2 regions of the Actinosynnema sp. NPDC023658 genome follow, and region 2 is predicted to be linked to the other one. Evidence: riboswitches for the same ligand, from Rfam matches in the RefSeq annotation. Region 2 holds a riboswitch; the other holds the start of a gene.
The links. Region 2 has a riboswitch for thiamine pyrophosphate ahead of thiC (phosphomethylpyrimidine synthase ThiC). Riboswitches for the same ligand answer to the same signal wherever they lie in the genome.
Positions count from the first base shown of each region.

Region 1: it holds a riboswitch for thiamine pyrophosphate, as region 2 does, so the genes downstream of both, AB0G02_RS15025 (thiamine ABC transporter substrate-binding protein) here and thiC (phosphomethylpyrimidine synthase ThiC) in region 2, are expected to answer to the same signal.

Region 1 is NZ_JBFAAX010000108.1:310-6,592, reverse strand. Features, by position in the region: gene AB0G02_RS15035 (mannosyltransferase) at 1-984, shown strand, start outside; gene AB0G02_RS15030 (4a-hydroxytetrahydrobiopterin dehydratase) at 940-1,233, opposite strand; TPP riboswitch at 1,267-1,383, shown strand; gene AB0G02_RS15025 (thiamine ABC transporter substrate-binding protein) at 1,371-2,405, shown strand; gene AB0G02_RS15020 (iron ABC transporter permease) at 2,381-4,018, shown strand; partial or broken gene AB0G02_RS15015 (ABC transporter ATP-binding protein) at 4,018-4,623, shown strand; gene AB0G02_RS15010 (hypothetical protein) at 4,623-5,288, shown strand; gene AB0G02_RS15005 (BBE domain-containing protein) at 5,210-5,629, shown strand; gene AB0G02_RS15000 (hypothetical protein) at 5,799-6,283, shown strand, end outside.
Region 2 is NZ_JBFAAX010000032.1:370-7,230, forward strand. Features, by position in the region: gene AB0G02_RS06895 (hypothetical protein) at 1-418, opposite strand, end outside; gene AB0G02_RS06900 (hypothetical protein) at 484-1,245, opposite strand; TPP riboswitch at 1,339-1,466, shown strand; gene thiC (phosphomethylpyrimidine synthase ThiC) at 1,457-3,106, shown strand; gene thiD (bifunctional hydroxymethylpyrimidine kinase/phosphomethylpyrimidine kinase) at 3,106-3,909, shown strand; gene AB0G02_RS06915 (GNAT family N-acetyltransferase) at 4,130-5,029, shown strand; gene AB0G02_RS06920 (MarR family transcriptional regulator) at 5,030-5,461, opposite strand; gene AB0G02_RS06925 (thiazole synthase) at 5,519-6,274, opposite strand; gene thiS (sulfur carrier protein ThiS) at 6,276-6,476, opposite strand; gene thiO (glycine oxidase ThiO) at 6,473-6,861, opposite strand, start outside.

The sequences.
Region 1 (6,283 bases), on a different contig from region 2:
TCCGCGCTGGTCTTCGTGCCGCTGTCGTGGGTGCCGTGGGGCGTGGCGCGGTGGTTCTGGCAGCTCGTCTGCCTGGCCTGCCTGTGGTTCACCACCCGCAAGTCGCTGCAACTCCTCGGCAGCCACGACCCGCGCCGCGCGATGCTGTGGACCGGCCTGTTCGTGTGGGTCGAACCCGTCCGCACCACGCTGAACTACGGGCAGATCAACCTGGTGCTGGCGGCCCTCCTGCTCGGCACGATGGTCAGCGCCCGGAACTGGAAGCGGGGCGCGGGCGTCGGCATCGCGGCCGGGTTGAAGCTCACGCCCGCCATCTCCGGCCTCTACTTCCTGGTCAACCGCCAGTACAAGGCGGCGGTGTGGTCGATCGCGGCGTTCTTCGGCACGGTCGCGGTGGCGTACGCGGTGTCGCCCGCCCTGTCGAACGAGTACTGGTTCCACCTGCTCGGTGACGCCTCCCGGGTCGGCCCGGTCGGGTCCGCGATCAACCAGTCGCTGCGCGGCGCGCTGTCCCGCACGGTCGGCTACGACATCGGCACGGGGCCGCTGTTCCTCGCCGCGGTGGCCGTGGCCGCCGTGCTCGCCGGGTTCGCGCTGCGCGCGGCGGTGAAGGCGAAGGACGTGCTGGCGATGGTCGTCGCCGTGCAGTTCCTCGGCCTGCTCGTCTCACCGATCTCGTGGAGCCACCACTGGGTGTGGGCCGTGCCCGCCCTGATGTGGTTGATCTACTCGGCCCGGCACCGGCTCGCCACCGCCACCGCCGTCGCGTGGGTCCTGGCTATCGGCAGCTACCTGATCTCGTTCCTGCTCAAGGCGCAGCCGTCGATCTGGATCATCCCCCGCCCCTGGTACTACTCGGCGCTGGGCTGGGTCTACCCGGCGGTGGGCCTGCTCACGCTGGTCACGATCGCCGTCGTCCTCCGGGACCGGGCGAAGGCCTCAGCGCAGCGCGTCGAGGACCCCGTCGATCTCCTCCGCGAGTGACACGTCCAGCGCGGTGATCCCGCCGGTGGAGTGCGTGCTGCACCGGAACGTGAGCGTGCGCCAGCGGATGTCGATGTCGGGGTGGTGGTCGTCGTTCTCCGCGATCTCCGCCACCCGGTTCACCACCTGCAACGCCTGCGCGAAGCTCTCCAGCTCCACGGTGCGCACCAGCGCGGCGTCCTGCGCCCGCCAGTCGGGCAGCGCGGTCAGCGAGGCGGTCACCTGGTCGTCGGTCAGCAGCTCGGCCATGGGGCCGATCGTGCCACCGCGCGGGGTAAGCTGCGCGTTCGCCACGGGAGTCCGGTGCTGCGCCGGGCTGAGAGGAAGGCGCGCGAGCCTTCGACCGTCCACACCTGATCCGGGTCATGCCGGTGTAGGGAGAGATGATGTTCCGACGAGTGCTGCCCGCCGTGACCGCGTTCGCGCTGCTCACGGCCTGTTCGGTGACCACGTCCGACGCGCCGGCGGCGGGGGAGCGGGTCGTCACGCTGGTGACGCACGACTCGTTCGCGCTCAGCCCCGAGCTGCTGGACAAGTTCAAGACCGACACCGGCATCACGATCAAGACCCTCGCGAGCGGTGACGCGGGCGAGGTGACCAACAAGCTGGTCCTGACCAAGGACGCCCCGATCGGTGACGTCGCCTTCGGCGTGGACTCGACGTTCGCGTCCCGCGCGCTGAAGGAAGGCGTGTTCGCGGAGTACGCGAGCCCCGAGGCGCAGAAGGGCTCGCAGCGCTACCAGCTCGACCCGCCGAACCGGCTGCACGCCGTCGACGTCGGTGACGTGTGCCTCAACATCGACGTGGCGGCGTTCAAGGACGTCGGTGAGCCGAAGCAGTACTCCGACCTGGCCGACCCGAAGTACCGGGACATGCTGGTGGTCGAGGACCCGGCGACGTCGTCACCGGGCCTGGCGTTCCTGCTCGGCACCATCGACCGGTTCGGCGCGGACAACTGGACGAACTACTGGGGTCAGCTCAAGGCCAACGGCGTGAAGGTCGTCAGCGGCTGGGAAGAGGCCTACACCCAGGACTTCTCCGGTTCCAGCGGCAAGGGGCCGCGGCCGATCGTCGTGTCGTACGCGTCGTCGCCGTCGGCGGAGATCGGTGACGACGGCACGCCGCGCACCAAGGCGCTGCTGGACACGTGCTACCGCCAGGTCGAGTACGCGGGCGTGCTGAACGGCGCGAAGAACCCCGAGGACGCGAAGAAGGTCGTCGACTTCCTGCTGGGCGAGCAGGTGCAGGCCGCCGTGCCGGGGCAGATGTACGTCTACCCGGCCCGCGAGGGCGTCGCGCTGCCCGAGGCGTGGACGAAGGCCGCTCCGCTGCCCACCACCGCGCGGTCGCTGCCCGCCGACGAGGTCGACGCGAACCGCGAGCGGTGGGTGCAGCAGTGGCGCACGTTGGTCCAGGGCTGAGCCGACGGGCGCACCCAGGTCGACGGCTGTCCCCGAGCCCGCGGCTGACGTGGTCGCTGGCCGCGCTGCTGCCCCTGGCGTTCCTGGGGGTGTTCTTCGCCTGGCCGGTGCTGGCGATCGTCGGGCTCGGCCTGGGTGACGGCGGTGTGCTGCCGGTCCTGGCCCGCGCCGACACGTGGGACCTGGTCGGGTTCACCCTCGGCCAGGCCGCCGCGTCGACGGTGCTGGCGCTGGTCGCGGGCCTGCCGGTGGCGTTCCTGCTGGCCCGCTGCCGGGTCCGCGGCACGGGCGTGGTCCGGGCGGCGGTGATGGTGCCGTTCGTGCTGCCGACCGTGGTGGTGGGGCTGGCGTTCCGGGCGCTGTGGCCCGACGGCGGTGTGCTGCCGATCGTGCTGGCCAACGCGTTCTTCAACGTCGCCGTGGTCGCCCGCACGGTCGGCGGCCTGTGGGCGCGGGTCGACCGGCGCGCGGAGGACGCGGCACGGGCCCTGGGCGCGTCACGCGTGCGCGCGTTCACGTCCGTGGTGCTGCCGTCGTTGGCGCCCGCGATCGGGTCGGCGGCGTCGGTGGTGTTCCTGTTCTGCGCCACCAGCTTCGGCGTGGTGCTGGTGCTCGGCGGCGCGCGCCACCGCACCCTGGAGACCGAGATCTACCTGCGCACGGTGGAGCTGTTCGACCTGTCCGGGGCCGCCGCGCTGTCGTTGCTGCAGTTCGTCGCAGTGGTCGCGGTGCTGGTGGTCGGCGGGCTGGCGCGGCGCAGGCGGGAGCAGGGGTTGCCGCTGCGGGTCGAGCCGCCGCGTCGACCGGTGGGCGGCGAGCGGGGCGTGGTCGTGGCGGCCTGGCTGGTGGTGGTGGCGCTGCTCACGCCGGTGGTGGGGCTGGTGCTGAGGTCGTTGGCGACCGACGACGGCTGGAGCCTCGCCGGGTACGCGGCGCTGACCGGCACGGGGGAGCGCGGCACGCTGGCCGTGTCGGGGCTGGACGCGGCGGTGAACTCCGTGCTCGTGGCGACCGACGCGACGTTGGTGGCGTTGCTGGTCGGCGTGGTGTCGGCGGTGGTGCTGGTGGGCCTGCGGCGGCACGGGTCGTGGTTCGCGGAGACCCTGGACACGGCGCTGATGCTGCCGCTGGGCGTGTCCGCGGTGACGCTCGGCTTCGGCTACCTGGTCACCATGGACGCGCTGCCCGGTGACTTCCGCACGTCACCGCTGCTGGTGCCGTTGGCGCAGGCGCTGGTTGTGACGCCGTTGATCGTGCGGATCGTGCTGCCCGTGCTGCGGGCCGTGGACGAACGGCTGCGGCAGGCGGCGGCGACGCTGGGCGCGAGCCCGTGGCGGGTGTGGCGGGAGGTCGACCTCCCGCTGGCGTCGCGGTCGCTGCTGGCGGCGGCCGGGTTCGGGTTCGTGGTGGCGCTGGGGGAGTTCGGCGCGACGAGCTTCCTGGCCCGACCGGACGCGCCGACGTTGCCGGTGGTGATCGCCCGGCTGATGTCGCGGCCGGGTCAGCTGAACAGCCAGATGGCCTACGCGGCGTGCGCGTTGCTGATGGTGGTGACCACGGCGGCCGTGCTGGTGATCGAGCGGTTGCGCGTGCCGAGCGGCGGGGAGTTCTGATGTCGTTGCGCGTCGACGGGCTGGGCGTGCGGTACGGGGACGTGGCGGCGGTGTCCGGTGTGGACCTGTCGATCGCGGACGGCGAGGTGGTGGCGCTGCTCGGGCCGTCGGGCTGCGGCAAGTCGACGTTGCTGCGCGCGGTGGCCGGGTTGGAGCCGCCGAGCGCGGGGACCGTGTCGTGGGACGGCGTGGACCTGGCCGGCACGCCCGTGCACCGGCGCGGTTTCGGGTTGGTGTTCCAGGACGGGCAGCTGTTCCCGCACCGGGACGTGGCGGGCAACGTCGCGTTCGGGCTGCGGATGCGGCGGGTGGAGCGGGAGGCGCGCGAGAAGCGGGTGGCCGCGCTGCTGGAGCTGGTCGGCCTCGCCGGGTTCGGCGGGCGGCGGGTCACGTCGCTGTCCGGTGGCGAGCAGCAGCGGGTGGCGCTGGCCCGCGCCCTCGCGCCGCGACCCCGGCTGCTGCTGCTGGACGAGCCGCTGTCCGCGCTGGACCGGGCGTTGCGGGAGCAGCTGGCGGTGGACCTGGCGCGGCTGCTGCGCGAGACGGGCGCGACCGCGCTGGTCGTGACGCACGACCACGACGAGGCGTTCACGCTGGCCGACCGGTGAAGCTGCACCGCCGCTGGGGCACCACCATCCCCGGCGGGTCGTGCGCCACCGTCGGCGCCGGCGGGCACATCGTCGGCGGCGGCTACGGGTTGCTGTCCCGCCGCAACGGGCTCACCGTGGACCACCTGCACGGCGTCGAAGTGGTCACCGCCGGCGCCGACGACCGCACTCCCCCGCGCGAACTGCTCCCCCGCGCCCCGCGCCAGGTGCTGCTGCACGACATCACCATCGGCTGGGACCAGGTCGGTTCCGGCGGCGCCGAGCCGGCCCGCATGCTGCGCCGCTTCAGCCGCTGGTGCGAGTGCCGCTCCACCCCCGGGTCCACCGCGGACAACCAGCTGTTCGCGCTGTTCCGCGTCTTCCCGCAGCTGACCTCCGACTCGCGGGCGATCAACCTCACCACCCAGGTCGCCATCGACGACGACGCGCCCGAGAGCCTGACCCGGGCCCGGGCCACGCTCAGGGCACCTGGAACCGGCGTGCCGACTACAAGTCGGCCTACCACCGCCGCCTCACCGACCACCAGGTGGACACCCTGGTCGCCACGTTCGCCGCCGCCGGTCGGGGCGCGGAGGGCGCCCGGGTGTCCCTGGACACCTACGGCGGGCAGGTCAACGCCACCACCGAGCAGGCCACCGCCACCCCGCACCGCGACTCGGTGATCAAGGTCCAGTACATGACCTTCTGGACCGACCCCGCCCAGGACGACGACCACGTCCGGTGGCTGCGCGACACCTACACCCGCATCTACGCCGAGACCGGCGGGGTGCCCGCAGCGGCCGACCACGACCCCGACGGCGCCGCCACCGACGGCTGCTTCGTCAACTACCTCGACGCCGACCTGCCGGAACGCCCCACCGCCGAGGCGGCGAGCTGGTGGCAGCTCTACTACGGCGCCACCAACTTCGGCAGGCTCGTGCGCGCCAAACGCGCCGTCGACCCCGACGACGTCTTCCACCACGCCCAGTCCATCCCCGTCACCCCGCCGCGGCAACACCCGTGAACCCGCTCCGGGCGGGCCACCGGGGCGACCGCCGAGCCTGACGGGGGCGGCATGACCTGACCGACGCGCAGCCGACGATGCCGCAACCGGTGAACGGGCGGACCCGGCCGGTTGGGGATCGAGCTCGAACCGGCGGCACGAGTACCGGCGTTCCCCCTACGATCCGATCGTGACGAGCTTCCCCGCGGCTGCCCGGCGGGTGCGCGACGACGCGCTCACCCCTCGCGCGCGGTTGCTCGCCCTTCGGGAGTGCGCGCTGCACTTCGCCCCCTACGGCTTCCGCGCCACCTGGCACCACCTCGTCGTCAACGCCCGCATCCCGCAGCAGTTGGAGGACGACCTCGGTTCACTGCGCCGCGCGGTGGACGAGCTGGAAGAAGCCCGTGCGGTCTGGAGGGAACGCGCGGTAGCCCTCCAGGAACGCCGTCGTCGCGAGAAGGCGACCGGGCGACGGGTCCCGCGGCGGGCCGACCGGGCGTTCGGCGACGCGATCCACCTGCACTGCCCCGACTTCGAGCAGCACCCCACGGATCGGCTGGTCACCGTCGTCCGCAGGGTGGTCGCCGCGCACGACTCCGGCGCGGACCCGCTCGTGACCTGCGTTGCGTGCGGGTGGGCGTTGAGAGGTGAGAACAGGTGCTGCCCGGCCTGCGG
Region 2 (6,861 bases):
CGCCGACGGATTCGGTGACGATGATTTCGTCCCGCCCGTCGGCGTCGATGTCGACCACGCGCAGCGGTCGGATGCCGGGGTAGGAGTGGAGCGGGATCCGGGCGGTGAGGCGGATTCCGCTGACGGTGGCGACGAGTTGTTGTTCGTCCGGGTTGTCGGGGACGACTTCGAGGACGACCTTGTCGGGTCGGTGGTCCCCGTCGAGGTCGACGCGGGTGTCGATGGGCTTGGCGCGTCCGACGGTGGGGTCGCTCGCCGCGTCGGCCGGTGCGGTGAGCGCGAGTGCGGTCGCCACGGAGGCGAGCAGGGGCACGGTTGTCTTCACGATTTTTTGCACGGTTGTATTCCCCCCGGAATTCAGGTGACGCCGCGCGATGTCGCTCGCCGGCGTATTCGCCGGCGTTGTTCTCGGCGTCATCGGGAAGACGTGGTGGACCGGACCGCGTTGTCGTCAGTGATCCGGATCACATGGCGGTCGGAGCGCTAGGCCGGGTCCGCGGCGGGCTCGTGCGCGCCGGGGGTCGACCGCTCGCGGACCGGGTCGGCGGTGGCGCGCTGGTCGCGCGGGGACCTGGGTTGGTGGTCGGGGCGCGACGGGCGCTCGGGGCGGCGCCAGGGCAGCTCGGGGAACGACGCCAGCTTGACGTGCGTGGCGCAGCGGGCCAGGTCGGCGTAGGCGCCGGCGAGGACGGCGGCCCTGATGCGCCGCACCTGGCCGACCGTCGGCAGTGCGCCCACCAGCAGGAACGGCATCAGCAGCCGCCAGGCGCCGACGGTGGCGGCACGGGCGCGGTGGGGTGCGCGCAGGGTCGCCCTGGCCACCCGCAGCGCGTGTTCGCCGGCGGTCATGGCGTGGGGGTACCCGGCGTGGTCCCAGGACCAGCGCAGGCCGTCGGCCATGGCGCAGCGGACGCAGTCGGCGGGTCCGGTGGCGAGTTCGTCGCCGCACTGGCTGCACGTGACGAGGGTCATCGCCCAGTCGGTGCAGGTCCAGGGGTGGTGGCCGACCTCGTCGGCGAGGACGAGCTCGGCCAGTTCGCGTTCGCCGGAGCCGCCTTCGGCGAGTTGTTCGGCGGCCAGCAGCACCTGCCAGTCGAGCAGCCAGTACTGGTCGACGAGCTCGGCGCAGTACCGGCAGGCGGGGTAGCCGCGGCCGGCCAGGTCGCCGCACGACGGGCACGGCGAGACGGCGGCGGGGCGGGCCACGCGCCGGGCGCCGGGCGGGAACGGCTGGTGATCAGCCACGCGGTGAAAGGTACGCGCAAACGGTGGCCCTTGGCATCCGCACCTTGGCATCGGCACCGGGCCGTGGCTATGGTCAGCTCGACAGTCCGACAACTCAACACACGCGGGAGCTCGCGCCACAGCGGGCTGAGAGGGCGGCTGGGACTTCGAGGTCCCGGTGCCGCCGACCGCCGGAACCTGACCGGGTAATGCCGGCGTAGGGAGGAACGACGTGACGGCACTCGACGACCGTTCGGTCAAGCCCAGTGTCACGACCGGGCCCGTTTCGGGCTCGCGGAAGGTCTACCGCGAGGTGGGCGAGGGTGTGCGGGTCCCGTTCCGCAGGGTGGAGCTGACCAACGGCGAGCACGTCGACCTGTACGACACCTCGGGTCCGTACACCGACGGGGACGCGACCATCGACGTCCACAGTGGACTTCCGCGGTTGCGCGCGGAGTGGGTCGCGGCGCGGGAGCCGGTGGGCGGCGCGGTGACGCAGCTGGCGTACGCGAAGGCGGGGATCATCACGCCGGAGATGCGGTTCGTCGCGGCGCGCGAAAGCATGAGCCCGGAGTTCGTCCGGGACGAGGTGGCGGCCGGGCGGGCGGTGATCCCGCTCAACCGCAACCACCCCGAGGCCGAGCCGATGATCATCGGCAAGAAGTTCCTGGTCAAGATCAACGCGAACATCGGGAACTCGGCGGTGTCCTCCTCGATCGAGGAGGAGGTGGAGAAGATGGTGTGGGCGTCGCGGTGGGGCGCGGACACGATCATGGACCTGTCGACGGGCAGGCGGATCCACGAGACCCGCGAGTGGATCATGCGGAACTCGCCGGTGCCGATCGGCACGGTGCCGATCTACCAGGCGTTGGAGAAGGTCGACGGCGATCCGGCGAAGCTGTCGTGGGAGGTCTACCGCGACACCGTGGTGGAGCAGGCCGAGCAGGGCGTGGACTACATGACGGTGCACGCGGGGGTGCTGCTGCGGTACGTGCCGCTGACCGCTCGCCGCGTCACGGGCATCGTGTCGCGCGGCGGGTCGATCATGGCGGCTTGGTGTTTGGCGCACCACAAGGAGAGCTTCCTCTACACGCACTTCGAGGAGCTGTGCGAGATCCTGCGCGCCTACGACGTGACGTTCTCGCTGGGTGACGGGCTGCGGCCGGGGTCGATCGCGGACGCCAACGACGAGGCGCAGTTCGCGGAGCTGCGCACGTTGGGCGAGTTGACGCACGTCGCGCGGGCGCACGACGTGCAGGTGATGATCGAGGGCCCGGGTCACGTGCCGATGCACAAGATCGCGGAGAACGTGCGGTTGGAGGAGGAGTGGTGCGGCGAGGCGCCGTTCTACACCCTCGGGCCGCTGGCCACGGACATCGCGCCCGCGTACGACCACATCACGTCGGCCATCGGCGCGGCGCAGATCGGCTGGTTGGGCACGGCGATGCTGTGCTACGTCACGCCGAAGGAGCACCTGGGCCTGCCGAACCGGGACGACGTGAAGACGGGCGTGATCACGTACAAGATCGCGGCGCACTCGGCGGACCTGGCCAAGGGGCACCCGGGCGCGCAGGACTGGGACGACGCGCTGTCGAAGGCCCGGTTCGAGTTCCGGTGGGAGGACCAGTTCAACCTGTCGCTGGACCCGGACACGGCGCGGTCGTTCCACGACGAGACGCTGCCCGCCGCACCGGCGAAGACGGCGCACTTCTGCTCGATGTGCGGGCCGAAGTTCTGCTCGATGAAGATCACCCAGGACGTGCGGCGGTACGCGGAGGAGCGCGGTCTGTCCACTGTGGAGGCGATCGAGGCGGGCATGTCGGAGAAGTCGGGTGAGTTCTCCGAGCACGGCAACAAGGTCTACCTGCCGGTGGTCGAGTGATGGCGTCCGCGCCACCGAAGGTCCTCACCATCGCCGGGTCGGACTCCGGCGGTGGTGCGGGCCTGCAGGCCGACCTGCGGACGTTGTTCGCGTGCGGCGTGCACGGGATGACGGCGGTCACGGCGGTGACCGTGCAGAACTCGCTGGGCGTCACCGGGTACACCGAGATCCCGGCGGACGTGGTGGCGGCGCAGATCGAGGCGGTGGCGTCCGACATCGGGGTGGACGCGGCGAAGACGGGGATGCTGGCGTCGGCGGCGATCATCGAGGCGGTCGCGGGGGCGCTGGACCGGGTCGACGTCGGGCCGTTCGTGGTGGACCCGGTGGCCGCGTCGATGCACGGCGACCAGCTGCTGGCCGACGACGCGCTGCACGCGTTGCGGACGCTGCTGTTCCCGCGGGCGACGCTGGTCACGCCGAACCTGGACGAGGTGCGGCTGCTCACCGGCATCGACGTGCGCAGCCGTGCCGACCAGCGCAAGGCCGCCGAGGCGCTGCACGCGATGGGCCCGCGGTGGGTGCTGGTCAAGGGCGGTCACCTGTGGGACGACCCGGAGTGCCTGGACCTGCTGTACGACGGGGCGGGGTTCGTCGAGCTGGTCGGGCCGCGGTACGACGTCCGGCACACGCACGGCAGCGGTGACACGCTCGCGTCGGCTGTCGCATCGCAGCTGGCGAGGGGTGCGGACGTGCCGACGGCGGTGCGGTTCGGCAAGGACTTCGTGGTCCGCTCGGTGGCCGCCGCGTACCCGTTGGGCGCCGGTGTCGGTCCTGTGTCGCCGTTGTGGCGGTTGGAGGGTTAGCCGGGTCGTCGTGGCGGTGGGAGGGCCGCCGGTCGTTCTGGCGGTGGGTAGGGCCGGCCGTCGTTCTGGCGGTGGGAGAGCCGGCCGGGTTCTCCGCCACCCTGGCCACGCGGCGGCCGTTCGTGGTGTTCGCCGTCGCGGGGCTGGTCAGCGGGGCGGTGGAGCTGGTGCAGGCGTCGACCGGGGCAAGTCAGGCCGGGCGCACCCGGGACCATGAGGCATGCGCGCGGACGGCTGGCACCTGACCGAAGACGTCGACGACTTCCTGGGCCGGGCCGGGGACTTCCTGCGGTCGCGGCCCGACCTGCACACCATGCCGCTGACCGTGACCGAGAGGTTGCGCGCCCGCGGCGACGTGCCCGGGGCGGGCGCCACCGTCTTCGGCCGGCTGGAGTCGGGGGGTGAGGTCCGCGCCGCCTGCTACCGCCGTCCGACGGGACGCCTGACGCTCACCGGCCTCTCCCCCGGGCAGGCCGACGCCCTCGCCGCCCACCTCGCCGGCCTCGGCGTCACGCTCGCCGGCGTCACCGCGGACCACGACACCGCCACCGCCTTCGGCGAGGCGTGGCAACGGCACGCGGGCGCGGTGGCGACGCCCGGGGTGCGGGTCCTCCTCCACCGCCTCGGCACGCTCACCCCGCCGCCGCTCCCGGCCGGTCGGGCCCGGACCGCGGCCGCGGAGGACCTGGACGACGTCATCCGGTGGGTCGGGGAGTTCGCCGTCGCGGTCGGGGAGGACCCCGCCGCCGACACCGACTCCTGGGCCCGCTCACGCTTCGCGGACAAGCACTTCACGTTCTGGGAGACCCCGGACGGCACGCCCGTCTCCGTCGCCGGTTCGACGTCGCTCGTCGGCGGCATGGTCCGGGTGGACCCCGTCTACACCCCGGCCCACCTGCGGGGACGCGGCTACGCGGGCGCGGTCACGGCGGAGGTGACCAGGGCCGCGCTGGCCGCGGGCGCGTCGCACGTGGTGCTGTTCACCGACCCCGGCAACCTCACCAGCAACGCCCTCTACCGGCGGCTCGGCTACGTCCCGATCGCCCACTTCACGGCATACGACTTCACCGCGTACGACTTCACCGGGCAAGACCTCCCCCGCGGCACGCCGGGGAGCTGATCAGGCCATCTCCCCGACCAGTTCCTCCAACGCGGGCAGGGCGTGCACGAGCGCGTCGCGGTGCTCGGGGCTGAGGTCCTCGATGCGGCGCTGCAACTCCCGCACCCGCGCCGACCGCACGCCCGACACCATCGTCACGCCCTCGGGCGTCGGCGTGGCCAGCCAGGCCCGGCCGTCCTGCGGGTCCGGTTCGCGCCGCACGTACCGGGCCTCCACCAGGGCCGCCACGATCCGCGACAGCGTCGGCGGCGCGACGCCTTCCTTGGCGGCCAGGTCGCCCAGCCTCATCGGGCCGCAGCGCGCCAACGTGGCCAACGCCGACACCGCGCCCGGTCCGAGGCCGGGTGAGCCGGTGCGGCGCAGCAGCCGGGAGAGCCTGCCGATCGCGAGGTACAGCCGGGCGGTGGCGTCCTCGACCTGGTCGGCCGTCACGGCAGTCCTCCTCGGGTCGACGGACACGATGAGCATCCATCATGCCGTGCCCGGCAATCACCCCATCGCCGGACTCGACGCGTGCGCCCAGAACCGCTTCGGGATCCGACCCGCCAACCGGGCCAACCGGCCGGCCTCCACGCCCGCGCGCATCGCCGCCGCCATCCGCTCCGGGTCCTGCGCCCTCGTCACCGCGGTCGCCAGCAGCACGGCCGAACAGCCCAGCTCCATGGCCAGCGCGGCGTCCGACGCCGTGCCCACGCCCGCGTCCAGCACCACCGGCACCGACGCGCGCGCCACGATCAGCTCGATGTTGTGCGGGTTGCGGATGCCCAGGCCGGTGCCGATGGGCGAACCCAGCGGCATCACCGCGGCGCACCCCAGCTGCTCCAACCGCAGCGCCAGCACCGGGTCGTCGGAGGTGTAGGGCAGCACCACGAACCCGTCGTCGACCAGCCGCTCGGCCGCGTCCAGCAGCTCCACCGGGTCGGGCAGCAGCGTCCGGTCGTCGGCGACGACCTCCAGCTTCACCCAGTCCGTGCCCAACGCCTCCCGCGCCAGCCGCGCGGTGAGCACGGCCTCGGCCGCGGTGCGGCAGCCGGCGGTGTTGGGCAGCGCGGAGATCCCCAGCCGCGCCAACAGGTCCAGCACGCCGCCGCCCGAGGAGTCCAGGCGGCGCATCGCGACCGTCGTCAGCTCGGTGCCCGACGCCACCAGCGCGCGTTCCAGCACCGACAGGTTCGCCGCGCCGCCGGTGCCCATGACCAGGCGCGACCCGAACTCCCGTCCGGCGATCACCAAGGGGTCGTCCACGTCAGCCTCCCTGCACCGCGGTCAGCACCTCGACCACGGCCCCCTCGGGGACCGCCGTCGTCGCCCACGCCGCGCGGGGCACGACCTCGCCGTCCACCGCGACCGCGACACCGCTGGGCGGCGCGTCGAGCAGGGCGAGCACGGAGGCGACGGTCGACCCGTCGGCCAGCTCCCGCTCCAGACCGTTGACCTTCGCCTTCACCGGTTGTTTCCTCCTTCGCGGAGCAGGGCGAGCACCCGCCGCGCCGTCACGGGGGCGAGCAGCAGGCCGTTGCGGTGGTGGCCGGTGGCGGCCAGCACTCCGGGTTCGAGCCAGTCGACGACCGGCGCGTTGTCGGGGCTGCCCGCGCGGAACCCGGCGGCGGTCTCGACCAGCGCGTACTCACCGATGCCCGGCCACACCACCTCCGCGTCGCGCAGCAGGTCCAGCACGCCGCCCGCGGTCACGCCGCCGTCGAAACCGGCCTCGTACTGGGTCGCGCCGAGCACGAACCCGTCCTCGCGGGGCACCAGGTACACCGGCCGGCCGGACACGTGCGCGCGGATCGTGTGCCGGGGCGGCGGCAGCGCGCCGGGACGGGCCGACA